One region of the Lysobacter capsici genome, then DNA from elsewhere that is predicted to be linked to it. Evidence: riboswitches for the same ligand, from Rfam matches in the RefSeq annotation. Region 1 holds a riboswitch; each other region holds the start of a gene.
What was found. Region 1 has a riboswitch for cobalamin ahead of KME82_RS04860 (ribonucleoside-diphosphate reductase subunit alpha). Riboswitches for the same ligand answer to the same signal wherever they lie in the genome.
Positions count from the first base shown of each region.

Region 2: another riboswitch for cobalamin. It lies ahead of KME82_RS11740 (CoA-acylating methylmalonate-semialdehyde dehydrogenase); the one in region 1 lies ahead of KME82_RS04860 (ribonucleoside-diphosphate reductase subunit alpha).
Region 3: another riboswitch for cobalamin. It lies ahead of btuB (TonB-dependent vitamin B12 receptor); the one in region 1 lies ahead of KME82_RS04860 (ribonucleoside-diphosphate reductase subunit alpha).

Region 1 covers NZ_CP076103.1:1,199,916-1,205,514, reverse strand. Annotated here, with positions in the region: gene KME82_RS04870 (DUF3999 domain-containing protein) at 1-1,080, opposite strand, end outside; gene KME82_RS04865 (DUF2339 domain-containing protein) at 1,077-3,836, opposite strand; cobalamin riboswitch at 3,960-4,242, shown strand; gene KME82_RS04860 (ribonucleoside-diphosphate reductase subunit alpha) at 4,651-5,599, shown strand, end outside.
Region 2 covers NZ_CP076103.1:2,741,591-2,747,189, forward strand. Annotated here, with positions in the region: gene KME82_RS11735 (hypothetical protein) at 1-365, shown strand, start outside; cobalamin riboswitch at 709-928, shown strand; gene KME82_RS11740 (CoA-acylating methylmalonate-semialdehyde dehydrogenase) at 1,073-2,587, shown strand; gene KME82_RS11745 (acyl-CoA dehydrogenase family protein) at 2,599-3,777, shown strand; gene KME82_RS11750 (enoyl-CoA hydratase) at 3,774-4,568, shown strand; gene KME82_RS11755 (enoyl-CoA hydratase/isomerase family protein) at 4,565-5,599, shown strand, end outside.
Region 3 covers NZ_CP076103.1:910,205-915,803, forward strand. Annotated here, with positions in the region: gene KME82_RS03670 (hypothetical protein) at 1-158, shown strand, start outside; gene KME82_RS03675 (hypothetical protein) at 160-1,116, shown strand; gene btuB (TonB-dependent vitamin B12 receptor) at 1,294-3,177, opposite strand; cobalamin riboswitch at 3,322-3,563, opposite strand; gene KME82_RS03685 (TfoX/Sxy family protein) at 3,861-4,295, opposite strand; gene KME82_RS03690 (GAF domain-containing protein) at 4,292-4,774, opposite strand; gene bioD (dethiobiotin synthase) at 4,975-5,599, shown strand, end outside.

The DNA.
Region 1 (5,599 bases):
CACCACTTCGGGCCGATAGCCCAGGCGCAACACCGGTTCGCCCGGCACCGCGCCGTTCGCGCGCAAGCGCCACAGACGGTCGCGGGTGGTGTCGCCCAGTTGACGCGCGGCGGAACGATCACCGCTGCCCTGCCCGGCGACCTGGTACGCCATCCACGGCCCGGCCTGCGGGCGCCAGCCCTGCTCGGCGTCGTCGCGGCTGTCCAGGCGCCATTCCAGCGCGTGGTTGCCGGGCAAGGCCACGTCGGCCTGCTGGATCGGGAAGCGGCCGTCGAGCTGATACTCGAACGCAACGCTGCCGTCGCGCTGCTCGACTCGCTTGCCTTTCAACTCGCGCCATTGCAGCGGCGCGCTGGCCGCGGTGCTCGCCAGTTCGGCGGTGACCGCGCTGATCTGCGCGGCCGATTTCGGGTCCTGCGGGGTCAGCCGCAGGTAACGCGCCTGTTCGCCCATGGCGTCGAACACGATCCGCCGCTGCACCAGACGTTGGCCGCCGCGTTGCAGATCGACCAGGCGGCCGCTGCTGGCGAAGGTGCGCCATTGATCGAGGTTGTCGCTGCCTTCGACCGTGTACGCCGCGTCCAGCGTGGCGCCGGGCGTCCATTCCAGTTCCAGCGCGAGGATCGGCGAACGCAGCTTGCTGGCGTCGAGCAACAACGAGGTCTGCGGCAACTTGCTGGTGTCGCTGCCGGTGCTGCGCGCCTCCACCCGGCGCAGGCGGCCGTCGGTTTCGATCTCGCTGACCAGTTCCCAGCCTTGCGTGCTCGAACCCGACGGCGAGGCCGGCAGCGCGAACCACGGCAGTTGCACGCGCTGCGGCGCGCGCGCCAACGGCTGCTCGGGCGTGAACACCGCCGCCGGCACCGGCACGCCGCTGCCGTCGAGCACGTCGATGTCGCGCAACTGCGCGCTGTCGGCCTGCCGATACACGCTGTCGTCGAGCACCACGCGGTACGCGCCGGCATCGTCGCGGCCCAGGTTCAACGGCCACTGCCGGGCGTAGTCCTCGCGCGCGCCGGCCAGCGCCAGCAGCGGCACGGCGGCGGCGATCAACACACCGTTGCGGACACTGCGCTTCATGCTTGGACCTCTCGTGAATCGTCCTCGCCATCCGGGCGAGCGGCGGAATCGTCGGGCTTGCTCGGCGGCGCCGGCGCGAAGTAACCGACCAACATGCACAGCAAGCCGTAGGCGATGAACGAGGCGATGCCGAGCAGATTGCCCAGGTGACCGCGGTCGATCCACACCAGCTTGACCAACACCACCGCCATCAGCACCGCGCCGGCCAGCCACAGGACGCGCTGGCCGCGGCGCGAACCGGCGATCCAGCCGGCCACGCCGAGCACGCTCCAGACCACGGTCAGGCTGGTCTGCACCAGGCTGGTCGAGAACATCGACGCGTCCCACGGCACCTGGCCCCAGAAGTGCGCGCTGCGCAGCACCTCGACGGTGATCAGCACGAAGCCGGCCACCGCCAGCACCGGCACGCGGCGCGCGCGCACCGTCGGGTCGATCATCGGCGAGGCCAGCCACGCGCCGACCACCACCAGCGTCGCCAGCTGCATCAGGCTCAACGGATTGAGCAACGGCAGCCACATCAACGGATGCGGGTTGGCCGGAGTCGTCAAGGCCAGCGCGATCACCGCCACCAGCGCGGCGACGAACAACGCCATCGCCACCGAGCGCCATTGGCCGAACCGCGCGGCCAGCGGCTGCGCGATCAGGTTCGGCCGCCACAAGGTCAGCGCGGCCATGATCAAGATCGGCAGCAGCAACGCCGATGCGGTCCAGCCCGAACCGAAATTGGCCACGCCGTCGTCCACCGACATCCGCAACAAGCGGAACAGGCTCAGACCGAGCACCAAAGCCCACGACCACAACCAGCCCAGATGCGCGACCGCGAGTTCGCTGCCGGCGCGCTCGCGCAGGTTGAGCAGGCTACGCCCGCCGAACGCCGCGTACAGCGCCCAGGCCAGCCAGCCCAATGCCGCGAACGGTTGCTGGTGCTGATCGATCTGGATGAACACCAGCGGCAGGCCGCTGAGCATCGCCAGGGTGCTGGTCGCCGACAGCGCGCGCCAGTCGTGGCGACGGAATACTTCCGAAGCGATCCAGCCGGTGAACGCGACCAGCATCAGCACCGCATCGGCGCTGTTGCGGTCGGCGACGAAGTCGGCGATCTCGCTGCCCGTCGCCGCCAGCCACCAGGCCATGCCCCACAGGTAGAACAGCGCGGCCGGCGTGCGGTCGGCGCTGCGCCGGTAGCTCCAGGCGCTGGCGAAACCGGCCAGCGCGATCAGCAGCGCGCCGGCGAAGTTGGCGTTGAGCAGCGGCGTGTCGCCGTCCCAGACCGAATCGCTGGCGCCGATGATGAAGGCGAGCGCCGCGGCCACCTGCAAGCCCATGCCGGTCATCTGCGGCAACCAGCGTTGCTGGCGCAAGCCCAGCCAGATCAGCGCCGCGCCTTCCAGTGCGAACACGCAGGCGGTGGCTTCGGCGGCGAGCGCGAGCGGCACGGCCAGGGTGGCGAAACCCACCGCCAGCAGCGCGTACGGCGTCGCCAGCGCGACGAAGCGCTGATCGCGGCGCAGCCACCACGCCAGCGCGGCGTAGATCGCGCCCAGGCCGAGCGCGCAGAACGCCAGCGGCATGCGGTCGCCTTCGAGCAACCCGGCCTGCAAGGTAAACGCGATCAGCGGCGTGCCGAACACCAGGCAGCCGTCGATCAGATCGCGGCGTCCGGCCGCGCGGCGGCGCGCGTACAGCACCGGGATCAGCAGGTAGAACGCGAAGAACAGCAGCAGGAACGGCTCGGTGGTCGAAAAATGCTCCGGCCGGTACTTGAGCACGCCCCACAAACTGCCGATGCCCCAGGTGAACACGAAGCCGAGCAGATTGAGGATGCGCCACGCGCGCCACCAGGCGATCGCGAAGATGCCGGCGTTGAGCACGGCGTAGTAGCCGAACAAGGCGACGTGGTTGCCCGAGCCGGTCGACAGCCAGATCGGCGCGAGGAAACCGGCGAGTATCGCGAACACCGCCAGGGCCAGCGCGTTCTGCTTCACCGCCAGCACCCCGGCGCCGGCGACCAGCACCACGCTGATCGCGAACGCCGCGCCGGCCGGGATCATGCCGTACAGCTTGAACGCGGCGAACACCACCAGCAGCAGCACGCCGATCGCGCCGCCCTGCAGGCTCAGGCCGAAAATGCGCTTGCGTTCGCGCTGGCGCCAGCCGAACACCAGCCCGGCCATCGCCGCGATCGCGATGCCGGCCTGACGGAACTCCATCGGCACCCGCATCCAGCCCTGGTCGCTGGCGTACTTGAGCAACGCGGCCACGCCGGCCAGCAACACCAGCATGCCGACCTTGACCGGCACGTTGCCCTCGGTGAACCAGCGCCGCACCCAGCGCACGCCGAGGGTGAACACGTCGGGCTCGACCGGCGCGGCCGGCCGGCGTGGCGGCATCGGGCGCGGCGGCGGCGCGGCGGCCGGAGGTGTGGGCGGCAACGGCGGCGGCGAAGCCGCGGTGGTGGCAGTGGGCGGCGGCACGGGCGACACGTGCGCGGGCGGCGCGGCGGCGGCATCAGGGACGGCCGCCTGCGGTCGCGACGGCGGCGGCGCTTCGCGCGCCATGCGCTCGGCCAGGGTCTCGTCGTCGGCGTTGCGCGCGACCTGTGCAGGACGGGCCGACGGGGCGGGCGCGGCCTGGGTGAGGCGGCGTTCGAGTTCGCTCACCCGCGATTTCAGTCCGGACACCTGGACCAGCGCGACGATGAGCAGAACCGGGACCAGCAGCAAACCCAGTCCCAGCAAGACAATCAGTGCTTCCATCACAGTTCCCCAGTCCTTATGGCGGGCAGGTTACACCGATGTGAGGCGTAGGGAAGCATTGCCTTCACTCCTTATATACACGATTCATTTACCACATATCGCGTTGACGAAATCGCGTAACCACACTATGTTGTGCCCGTCGGTGCCGATCGCGAGGTCGGCTGAAAAGGGAAGCCGGTAGGGATCGCGCTCACGCGCGCTTCGAAGCCGGCGCTGCCCCGCAGCGGTATGGGAAACGAACGGGTCATGGCACTGGGCGGTATGCCTGGGAAGCGATCCTGGTAGGAGGAACGGGACACGGGCAAAGAAAAGTGAGATACGGGTCACCCCTCGTCGCTCACTTCTCTTTGCCCGTTTCTCGCTCCGGGTCCCGAGCCCGAAGACCTGCCGACAGCCGCGCGTCGCACACCGCGCGGTCCCGGCCCTAAGGAGTCTTCGGAGGAAGACGGCCGGTGTCGCGGCACGACGGTCGACCGTCGCGCCCGCCCGTTCCGGCGCGATGCGCGGAGCGGGCCGTCCCGGACCTCGCGTCTCGGGCCGCGCGACACCCAGCCAGCAAGCTCCGAGATTCCCGCCCGCGGGGGCACGGCCGTGCCATCAGTGACGCCGCGCGCGCGGTTCGTCGTCGGTGGCGCGTCGGCGTCTCCGCACCGTGCATCCACGCCCCGGAGTAACGCTCATGACCACGCTCGCAACCGACCCGTCCGCCGCCCCCGTCGCGGACGCCCCCGCCGCCCCCGCCAAACCCGTTGCCCGCGATGCGCACGACGCCGCGCCCGGTTTCGCCCTGACCCCGCCCGCCGCCAACCTGACCATGAGCGTGACCAAGCGCAACGGTCGTCGCGAACCGGTCGACCTCAACAAGATCGTGCGCGCGGTGACCCGCAGCGGCGAGAACCTGTATTCGATCGACCCGATGCGCGTGGCGACCCGCACCATCTCCGGCCTGTACGACGGCGCGACCACCCAGGAACTCGACGAACTGTCGATCCGCACCGCCGCCCTGCTGACCGCGGAAGAACCCGAATACGGCCGCCTCGCCGCGCGCCTGCTCGCCGGCGTGATCGAGAAGGAAGTCGCCGGCATCGAGATCCATGCGTTCTCGCAGTCGATCCAGCGCGGCCATGAGCTGGGCCTGATCAACGAGCGCCTGGTGACCTTCGTCCAGGCCAACGCGCGCAAGCTCAACGACGCGATCGACCGCAGCCTCGACGCCAAGTTCGATTACTTCGGCCTGCGCACGCTGTACGACCGCTACCTGCTGCGCCATCCGACCGCGCGCACCGTCATCGAAACCCCGCAGCAGTTCTTCCTGCGCATCGCCTGCGCGCTGAGCGAAGACGTCAGCGACGCGCTCGCGCTGTACCGCCGCATGGCCCAGCTCGATTACATCCCGTCGTCGCCGACCTTGTTCAACGCCGGCACCACCCACGAGCAGCTGTCGAGCTGCTTTCTGCTCGACTCGCCCGACGATTCGCTGGAAAGCATCTACAAGCGCTACATGGACGTGGCCAAGCTGAGCAAGTTCAGCGGCGGCATCGGCTTGAGCTACACGCGCATCCGTTCGCGCGGCTCGCTGATCCGTTCCACCAACGGCCTGAGCAACGGCATCGTGCCGTGGCTGAAGACGCTCGACGCCTCGGTCGCGGCGGTCAACCAGGGCGGCAAGCGCAAGGGCGCGGCCTGCGTGTACCTGGAGCCGTGGCACGCCGACGTCGAAGAATTCCTCGAGCTGCGCGACAACACCGGCGACGAAGCGCGCC
Region 2 (5,599 bases), 1.5 Mb from region 1:
ATCCCGCCTTGCACGAGCGGCCTTCCGACCTGGGCAGCGAAGCCACCGGCGATGCGTATAAGGCCGCGCCGATCGCGTTCGAGAAAGCGCCCGGCTTGCAGGGCGAAGCCAGCCGGCGCGTGCGCAAGTGGGTCGGCGAACTGGAAGCGCGCGCCGCGGGTTGCGACCGGCAACGCTTGAAGACCTTGGTGGCGCCGGTGCTGACTCACTTGGCCGACCTGCAACGCGCCGAGTACGCCGCGGCGCGCGGCGGCGATCCGATCCAGATCGAACAACTGCTGCCGCGCACGGCCGACATGGCGTACGACCAGGCGCGTCGCGCGGTTTGGTATGCGGACAAGAAACTTTCGGATTGCGCGAAGTAGGGCGTGCTTTTTCGAAGTCGTATCTACACAACCACACTAACGATCTTTCAAGAGCGTCATTCCCGCGAACGCGGGAATCCAGCGCCTTTCGTGCGAGAACGTTTGAGCTCTCTGGATTCCCGCCTTCGCGGGAATGACGTTCTGGAAGGATGACGCTGAAGTCTCTGGATATTCGGCTTCGCTGAAGTAAGGAGAAGCTCGCCTTCGCGGGAATGACGTCCTGAAAATGGCGCCGAGGTCACATCGGCTCGTCCTTGTGACAACCCCATTTACCGCACAGCACGCCAACGCACCTCACCCCCCACATACGCCCCCGCAGCTTGTCCACACCGTACCCCCGCACTACACTGCGCACGCCACAGGTGTCCTGCCGCCAAGCCATACCGGCGCGCAGGGTGAAACGGGAAGCCGGTGCGGACGGGATCGTCCAAGGCCGGCGCTGCCCCCGCAACGGTATGCGAGAAAACCCGACGTTTCACCACTGCGTTCGCGCGGGAAGGTGTCGGGGTGATGCGATGGCATCGCTCGCAAGCCCGGAGACCGGCCCGTGGCGGGCATCGCATGCGATGTCCTCCTCGGATGTTGCGGCGGGCAACCGGACGAGCTGATGCAGTCGGCCTGCGTTCGCCGTTGCCTCGCCTTGTCTTGCGTCTCCGCGACATCCGCTTATCCGCGGGTGTGCGTTACGGAGAACGAGCATGAACGAAATGCATCGCGTTGCGACCGAGGTCGCGACGGTCAAGCTTCTGATCGACGGCGAATTCGTCGAATCCACCACCACCCAATGGCGCGACGTCGTCAACCCGGCCACTCAGGTCGTGCTGGCGCGCGTGCCGATGGCCACGCGCGAGGAAGTCGACGCCGCGGTCGCCGCGGCCGCGCAGGCGTTCAAGAGCTGGCGCAAGACCGCGATCGGCACGCGCGCGCGCATCTTCCTCAAATACCAGCAGTTGATCCGCGAGCACATGAGCGAGCTCGCCGCGATCCTGACCGCCGAACAAGGCAAGACCCTGCCCGACGCCGAAGGCGATGTGTTCCGTGGCCTGGAAGTGGTCGAGCACGCCGCCGCGATCGGCAACCTGCAACTGGGCGAACTGGCCAACAACGTCGCCGGCGGCGTCGACACCTACACCTTGCTGCAGCCGCTCGGCGTGTGCGCCGGCATCACCCCGTTCAATTTCCCGGCGATGATCCCGCTGTGGATGTTCCCGATGGCGATCGCCACCGGCAACACCTTCGTGCTCAAGCCGTCCGAACAGGACCCGCTGGTGACCATGCGCCTGGTCGAACTGGCGCTGCAGGCCGGCATTCCGAAGGGCGTGCTCAACGTCGTCCACGGCGGCGAGGACGTGGTCAACGCGATCTGCGATCACGCCGACATCCGTGCGGTGTCGTTCGTCGGTTCGACCAAGGTCGGCACCCACGTCTATCAACGGTCTTCGCTGGCCGGCAAGCGCGTGCAGTGCATGATGGGCGCGAAGAACCACGCCGTCGTGCTGGCCGACGCGAACAAGGAACAGACCCTCAACGCCATGGCCGGCGCCGCGTTCGGCGCGGCCGGGCAGCGCTGCATGGCCGCATCGACCGCGGTGATGGTGGGCGAGGCGCGGCACTGGATTGGCGATCTGGTCGCGAAGGCCAAAACGCTGAAAGTCAACGCCGGCACCGAGCCGGGCACCGATGTCGGCCCGGTGATTTCCTGCGCCGCGCGCGAGCGCGTCGAAGCCTTGATCGCCTCGGGCGTGGAGCAGGGCGCGCGCCTGGAACTCGACGGACGCAAGCCGTCGGTGCCCGGGTACGAACAAGGCAATTTCATCGGCCCGACCGTGTTCTCCGGAGTCAAGCCGGGCATGCGCATCTACGACGAGGAAATCTTCGGCCCGGTACTGGTGATCCTCGAAGCCGACACGCTCGACGACGCGATCGCGCTGGTCAACGCCAATCCCAACGGCAACGGCACCGCGATCTTCACCCAGTCCGGCGCGGCGGCGCGCAAGTTCCAGGAAGAGATCGACATCGGCCAGGTCGGCATCAACCTGCCTATCCCGGTGCCGGTACCGCTGTTCTCGTTCACCGGTTCGCGCGCGTCCAAGCTCGGCGATCTGGGCGCGTACGGCAAGCAGGCGGTGATGTTCTACACCCAGACCAAGACCGTCACCGCGCGCTGGTTCGACGACGAGACCCAGGGCCACGGCGTCAACACCACGATCAGTCTCAAGTGATGGCCGCGGTCATGCACTGGCAGGCCACCGCGGCCGCGCCGACCGGACTGAGCGAAGAACAGGCCGCCTATCGCGACGCGGCGCGCGATTTCGCGCTCGCGCAACTGGCGCCGCACGCCGCGCATTGGGATGCGCAGTGCGTGTTCCCGCGCGAAGCGATCGCGCTGGCCGGCGAACTGGGGTTCTGCGGCCTGTACGTGGACGAAGCCGCCGGCGGCTCGGGCCTGACCCGGCTGGACGCGGCGATCGTGTTCGAGGAACTGGCCGCGGTCGATCCGTCGACGGCGGCCTTCATCAGCATCCACAACATGGCGACGTGGATGCTCACCGCGCACGCCAACGACGCGGTGCGCGGCGAATGGGGCGCATCGCTGGCCAGCGGGCAACGGCTGGCGTCGTATTGCCTGACCGAGCCGGGCGCCGGGTCGGACGCGGCATCGCTGAAGACGCGCGCGGTGCGCGATGGCGATCACTACGTGCTCAACGGCGCGAAGGCCTTCATTTCCGGCGCCGGATCGACCGACGTGCTGGTGGTGATGGCGCGCACCGGCGGCGAGGGCGCGCGCGGCATCAGCGCGTTCGCGGTCGCCGCCGACAGCGCCGGCATCACCTACGGGCGCAAGGAAGAGAAGATGGGCTGGAACAGCCAGCCCACCCGCGGCATCAGCTTCGTCGACGTGCGGGTGCCGGCGCGCAATCTGCTCGGCCGCGAAGGCGACGGCTTCAAGATCGCGATGAAGAGCCTGGACGGCGGGCGCTTGAACATCGCCAGTTGTTCGCTCGGCGCGGCCCAGGGCGCGCTCGACGCGGCGCGGCGCTACATGGGCGAGCGTCGCCAGTTCGGCAAGAAACTCGCCGAGTTCCAGGCATTGCAGTTCAAGCTCGCCGACATGGCCACGCAGCTGATCGCCTCGCGCCAGATGGTGCATACCGCCGCGCGCAAGGTCGACGCGGGCAGTCACGACGCGACCGTGTGGTGCGCGATGGCCAAGCGTTTCGCCACCGATGCGGGCTTCGCGATCTGCAACGAATCGCTGCAGATCCACGGCGGTTACGGCTACATCCGCGAATACCCGATCGAACGCCTGCTGCGCGACTGCCGGGTCCACCAGATTTTGGAAGGCACAAACGAAATCATGCGCGTGATCATCGCGCGCCATCTGCTCAACACCGACGAGGAATTGCGATGAGTCTTGCCGAGAAGTCCTACACCGGGTTGACGCTGGAGATCGACGGCCACACCGCCATCGTGACCCTGAGCAACCCGCCGGCCAACACCTGGACCCGCGACAGCCTCGCCGCCCTGCGCGACTTGGTCCGCGATCTGGACGCGCAGCGCGACGTATACGCGCTGGTGATCACCGGCGAAGGCGAGAAGTTCTTTTCCGCCGGCGCCGATCTCAAGCAGTTCGCCAGCGGCGACAAGGCCCTGGCGCGCGACGCGGCGCGCCGCTTCGGCGAAGCCTTCGAAACCCTCAGCGCGTTCCGCGGCGTGTCGATCGCCGCGATCAACGGTTACGCGATGGGCGGCGGCCTGGAGTGCGCGCTGGCCTGCGATCTGCGCATCGTCGAGGAACAGGCGCAACTGGCCTTGCCGGAAGCGACCGTCGGCCTGCTGCCGTGCGCGGGAGGCACCCAGAACCTGGCGCGCCTGGTCGGCGAAGGCTGGGCCAAGCGGATGATGCTGCTCGGCGAGCGCGTCGATGCCACGACCGCGCTGCGCATCGGCCTGGTCGAGGAGGTGGTCGGCAAGGGCGAATCGAAAGCGCGCGCGCTGGCCTGGGCCAAGGCCGCCGAGAAGCAGAGCCCGACCAGCGTGGCCGCGTGCAAGACGCTGGTGCAGGCCACGCGTTCGCAATCGCATGCGACCGCGCTGGTCAGCGAGCGCGAGGCGTTCGTCGACTTGTTCGACAGCTCCGACCAGGTCGAAGGCGTGGCCGCGTTCCTGGAAAAGCGCGCGCCGCAATGGAAGAACGCATGAACGCCTCGGTCCTGGAAATAGCGGCGCAGGCGCCGGTATTGTTCGAACAACGCGGTGCAGTCAGCGGCAAACGGATCGGCATCGCCACGCTCAACGCGCCGGCCACGCTTAACGGTCTATCGCTGGAAATGGCGCAACTGCTCGATGCGCAACTGGCGGCGTGGGCGCGCGACGATGCGATCGCGCTGGTGGTGCTGCAGGGCGCGGGCGAGAAAGCGTTCTGCGCCGGCGGCGATCTGCACGGCCTGTATCGCGGCATGCGCGAGTACCAGGCCGCCGGCTCCGGCGATATCCGCGACAACCGGCAGGCCACCGCGTTCTTCGCAACCGAATACCGCCTCGACTATCGCATCCACACCTATCCCAAGCCGGTGCTGTGCTGGGGCCACGGCATCGTCATGGGCGGCGGCATCGGTCTCATGGCCGGCGCCAGTCATCGCGTGGTCAGCGAGCGTTCGCGATTGGCATTTCCGGAAATCACCGTCGGCCTGTACCCGGATGTCGGCGGCAGTTGGTTGTTGCAGCGCGCGCCCGCACGCAGCGGCCTGTTCCTGGCCTTGACCGGCGCGCCTCTGAATGCGGGCGACGCGATTTTTGCGGGACTGGCCGATCACTTCGTGCCGCAGGAGCGGTACGACGCTGTGTTCACGGCCTTGGCCGCGACGCAGTGGAGCGGCAACGGCGATCGAGACCGTGAGCTGCTGACCGAGCTGCTGCGGGCGCAAGCGCAGCCCGCACCGGCCGGGCCACTGCAACAGCACGCTGACTTGATCGCACAGCTTTGCGATGCCGACGATCTGGACACCATCATCGCGCGCATCGAAGCGATCGATCACGACGATCCGTGGCTGCAGACCGCGCGCAAGACCTTCGTCGCGGGCGCGCCGGGCTCGGCGCGACTGGGTTACGAACTGCAACAGCGCGCGGCGACGCTGTCGTTGGCCGACACGTTCCGGCTCGAATACCTGGTGTCGCTGCATTGCGCCGCGCATGGCGACTTCGCTGAAGGCATCCGCGCCTTGTTGATCGAC
Region 3 (5,599 bases), 290 kb from region 1:
TGGCCGGCACCCAGGCCGATCCGGTCAAGCTGCGCATCGCCCTGAAGAACGCCGACAAGCGCAAGTTCCGCCGCCGCTTCACCTTCGTCGGCATGCAGGGCCAGTTCGATCAGCGTGCCTGGGTCGACGAGACCGAAGAACTGATCGCGGTGCAGTGAGATGACCCACGCCGCTCACGTGATGCCGTTCGACGTCATGCTGTTCGACGGTATCGGGGCATTGCCCGCGCCGGTCGCCGCGACCCTGCGGAGGCTGCGCGCGGTGCTGCCGGCGCAGGCCGACGCGGCGCAGGCGATGTTGGGCCGGGTGCTCGCGCCCTTGGCCGAGTCGGTGTGGCCGGAGATGGCCTGGCGCTTCAGCAGCCTGACCAATACCGGCGTGCCGGTGGAGTTCGCCTGGACCACGCGTGAAGCAGCGGTGCGCTGGACCGCCGAGGTCGCCGCGCCGGAAACCGACGACGGCGAGCGCCTGGCGATCGCGGCGCGCGCGCTGGACTGGCCGGTCGATTCGCCGTCGGCCGATCTGGCGATGTGGTTCGAGCATCAGTGCGATTGCCGCCTGAAGTTCGGCGCCTGGGCCTCGGCGCGTCACGGCGACGGCACCGCGACCAAGCTGTACGCGGATCTGCCGTCGGGCCGTCTGCCGGCGGCGTGGCAAGGCCGTCACCCGGTGCTGCATTCGACCTTGCTGTTCTGGCGCATGGCCGGGGTCAATCCGGACGGCAGCGTCGAGTTCTATGCGCGTACTCATGATCTCGACCTGAGCGGGCTGGCGGCGTTGGCGCATACGCTGCTCGGCGATGCCGCGCCGATGATGAATCGGTTGGCGGCGTTGATGCCGGGCTGCGATCTGCCGCGGCCGTCGGGCCTGAGCGTGGCCTTGTCGGCGAATGGCGAACCGCGCGCGCTGACCTGGTTCACCTTCGCCAAGGCGATCTACCGCGACGATGCGCAAGTCGCCGCGGTCCTGCGTGGTGTCGGCAGCGGCGTTTCGGCGCAGGTGTACGAGGCGTTGTCGTCCGGCCCGGACGACGGACGCTGGCGCCACGGCATGGTCGGCGTGGGCGCGGACATCGCCGGCAATGCCTGGGTGCAGTGCGGAGTTCGGCCGACTTGAGTGCGCGGTGCGATGCGCTCGGCAGGCATCGCGTCGCGGTCATCGATGAAACAACAAGCGCTCGTGGACGATCGCAAAGACGAAAGGCCCGGCGCAATGCCGGGCCTTTGTCGTTGCGAGCTTGCCGCGAGGTGGAACAGCGCATCGGCCGGCATGCGGCGGCCGATGCGCGGGACCTCAGTTCTTCGGCGCGTAACGCAGGGTCACGAACCACTCGCGGCCGGGCTGGTTGTAGTACGACACGGTTTCGTACTCGCGATCGAACACGTTGGCCACGCGCGCCTGCAGGCTCAGCGCGTCGCTGATCGCGTACTCGGCGCGCAGGTCGAAGGTGCCGTAGCCGCCGACGCGGCTGCTGTTGCCGACATCGTCGTAACGCGAGCCGTAACCGACCGCGGTCGCGCCGATGCGGAACTTGCCGAACGCGCGATCCAGGTCGATGCGGCCGCTGTGCTTGGCGCGGCGCGGCAGATCGTTGCCGCGGTAGAAGCCGACCCGGTTCTCGGTGTCGAGGAAGCTCGCGCTCGCCGCCAGGGTCCATTCGGCGAAAGTGGTGTCGATGCCGATCTCGGCGCCACGCATGCGCGCGCGTTCGATGTTGTTGGGCAGGTTGATCGCCGAGTCGAAGGTGATCAGCTGATCGACGCGGGTATCGAAGCCGTCGATGCGCGCGTTGAAGTTATCGCCGCGGTACGCCAGGCCCAGTTCCCAGGTCTTGGATTCTTCCGGCTTGAGATTGGCGTTGCCGAAGAACGGGAAGTACAGCTCGTTGAAGGTCGGCGCCTTGAATGCGGTGCCGTAGCCCGCGGTCACGCGCCAGCGCTCGGCGAAATTCAGGCCCCACGCGGCGCCGCCGGTGGTGTGGCCGCCGAACTGTTCGTTGTCGTCGCGGCGCACGCTGGCTTCGAACGACTGGTTGCCGAAGCGGCCCTGGTACTGGACGAAACCGGCCTTGTTGTCGCGTTCGAGTTCGTCGTACACGGTGTTGCTGTCGACCTCGTCGCGCAGCCAATCGAAGCCCGCGGTCAACGTGTGGCCTTCGAACAGGTTGAAATCGGCCTGCAAGGTCGCGCTGTCGCGATTGGTGGTGAAGAAGCCGATCCGCTGCCCCGGAGAAACGCTACCGGGATACGCGCCCGGGCTCTTGAGATCGTAGTTCTGCGAGCCGTCGACATTGCGTCCCGCGCTGAGCTGCACATGCACCGTATCCGACGCACGCCAATCGAGCTTGCCGCCGATCACCTGCTGGACGGTTTCGGAATAGTTGCCGAAGTCGCCGTCGTAGTGGTTTTCGCCTTCCACGCGCAGCGCCTGGCCTTCGATGCTCCACTGATCGCTGATTTCGACGCCGCCGCGCAGCGACAGCGAGTGGCTCTCGTAGCCGTCGCGGTCGGGCTCGTCGGTGAAGCAGCCGGCGAACACCGGGAAGCCGGCGCCGCGGCAGGCGTTGATGCCCTGGGTCTTGCGGAAGCTGTAGTCGGCGCCGAACCAGCCGCGGCCGCTGCGGCCGCCGAAACCGGTGCCGAATTCGATGCTGTCGTTGCTGCCGCCGCCGACGTGCATGCGCGGGGCGAAGCCCTGCTGCTCGCGGTTGGTGAACACCTGGATCACGCCGCCGATCGCGTCGGCGCCGTACAGGCTCGAACGCGGGCCGCGCACGATTTCGATCCGGTCGATCAGCTCCAGCGGCAGGTCCTGCAGCGCGGCCAGGCCCGAGGTCGGCGAACCGATGCGGATGCCGTCGACCAGCACCAGCACGTGGTCGGATTCGCTGCCGCGCAGGAACAGCGTGGTCAGCTTGCCGGCGCCGCCCTGGTTGGCGAGGGTGATGCCGGCGCGGCCGCGCAGCAGATCGTTCAGATCGCGTGCCTGGCTGCGCTGGATGTCGGTGCGATCGAGCACCTCGACCGGGGTCAGCAGGTCGTTGACGCTGACCGCGGTGCGGTTGGCGGTGACGACGACTTCGTCCAGGTCGGTGGCCTCGCCGGCGGGCGCCGCGGCCGCGACGGTCGGCAGCGCGAGGGCGCAGGCGATGGCGAAGGAAAGGTTCAGGGCACGCAGACTTGCAACCGGCATGGGGAAGCTCCAGCGCGCGCGCCGTGGCGCACGCGATTACGACAGCGGAATGGGCGGTTGCGGGGGAAGGCGAGCGGGCAGCGGAAGGCGCACGAAGTGCAACAGCCGCCGCGATGCCCTCCGCATCGCAACCTGTAGCACCCCAAGGCCGGTCTCCGGACTCGCCAGCGGGCCGACGCGGGGTCGACTCCGGTCGCGGCGCCTTCCCGTGCCTTGCACAGTGGCGGATGCCGCGATCTGACTGGCTTACCGTTGCGGGGGCAGTGCCGGAATGGCGCCGGCTCGTCCGATCGGAGGAGGGCGTGTCACCGGCTTCCCGTTTCAACCCCGGCGGCGCAAGCCGTGGGGTCACCTTGAAGCGGTGCGCAGTCTACGCGATGCGGGGGGCAAAGTCCGGGCGGCCCTCACCCCAACCCCTCTCCCGCAAGCGGGAGAGGGGCTCGGTAACGCGAGATTGGGTGGAGGCTCTGCCGCTGGAGCATTCGGGCTTGGGGGACCGCCAGGCGCTCAGCAAGCTCACCGAAGCTCCCTTCTCCTGCGCGGGAGAAGGTGCCCGAAGGGCGGATGAGGGCGCTTGCGCTGGCGGGTCAGGCGACGGTCAACGCCGCCATGCCGCATCGGCCGCTGACCGATACCTCGCACCTCAAAGCCGACCCAACCGGCCGATCTCAATCGTGCCGTTCTTCGCCGTCCTGATCGCCGTGCCGCTCATCGCCGCCGACCGCATCGTCGTCGTCATGCGCCGCCGGACCGCCGTCGTACGCGGAGGCGTCCTCGTGCCGTTCCTCGGCATGCATGGTCGTATGCACCGGCGCGGCGGCCGGCTTGTTGCGCGGCGCCGGCAGCAGCGCGGTCGCCGCTTCGGCGGCCAGGATCAGCTCCTGGCGGCGTTCGTCGCTGATCTCCTGCCAATGGCAGTCGAGCAGTGCGCCTTCGATCGCGTAAAGCAGGTTCAAGGTCGGCTTGAAGCCGGCGCGCTTGACCCGCATGAACGCCTCGACCGTGCCGATCGCGGCAATATCTTCGTGCGTGCGCAGACCCACCTGGCGCAGCCAGGCCGCGCTTTTCGGGCCGATATTGCGCATCTTGGGTGCCGCGGTCATGCCACCGACTCCAGGTAAACCTGCGCCAGGGCTTCCAGGCCGGCCTGGTCGTCGGCATCGAACCGGTTCGGCACCGGGCTGTCGAGATCGAACACGCCGATCAGCCGCTCGCCTTTGAACAACGGGACCACCACCTCCGACCGCGAGGCCGCGTCGCAGGCGATGTGGCCGGGGAAGTCGTGGACGTCGGCGACGCGCTGGGTCTGGCGGCTCGAGGCCGCCGCGCCGCACACGCCCTTGTCGAGCGGAATACGCACGCAGGCCGGCAGGCCCTGGAACGGTCCGACCACTAATTCGGTGCCATCGTAAAAATAGAAGCCGACCCAATTGAGCTCCGGCAACGCCTGGTTGACCAGCGCCGACAGGTTGGCGGCGTTGGCGACGCGGTCGCGCTCGCCGTCGAGCAGGCCGCGTGCCTGATCGATCAACTGGGCGTACTGCTCGGGCTTTCCGCCCGAAAGTGTGGAGGCTGTAAACATTCAGGGAGTGTAACAGCGGGGCCTGCCGCGACTACCATGGCCGGCTGGCATCGCTGGAAAGCGCGAGATGAGTCACATCCACGGTGACTTGAACGCCCGCGCAGCCCACATCTTCGCCGCCTTGCTCCACCTGTCCAACCTCCTGTCTTAGGCCCCGGCGCTTCCGCATGACCGACTCCCTCCGACTTCCGCGCGGCCCGATGCCCAAGGGTGTGTTCGTCACCGGCACCGACACCGGCATCGGCAAGTCGCTGGCCAGCGCCACGCTGCTGCACTGCCTGCGTTCGCTGGGCGCGCGCGCGGTCGGCATGAAGCCGGTCGCCAGCGGCTGCGACGCCACCTCCGAGGGCTGGCGCAACGAGGACGCGCTGCTGCTGCAGGCGGCCAGTGCGCCGACCCCGCGCTACGACGACGTCAATCCCTACGCGCTGCCGCAACCGCTGGCCCCGGAGATCGCCGCCGCGCTGGCCGGGGTCGAGATCGCGCTCGCGCCGATCCAGCAGGCGTATGCGCGGCTGTCGGCGCAGGCCGATACAGTCGTGGTCGAAGGCGTCGGCGGCTGGGCCGCGCCGATCAGCGCCGAGCTCGATCAGATCGACCTGGTGCGCGCACTGGACCTGCCGGTGGTGCTGGTGGTCGGCATGCGCCTGGGGGCGATCAACCACGCCCGCCTGAGTGCGCGCGCGATCCAGGCCGACGGCGCGCGGCTGGTCGGCTGGATCGCCAACGGCATCGATCCGCACATGGCGAGCGCCGAGGAAAACTTCCGGATCCTGTGCCGGCGCCTGCCGGTGCCGTGCTGGGGCCGGTTGCCGTATTTGCCGT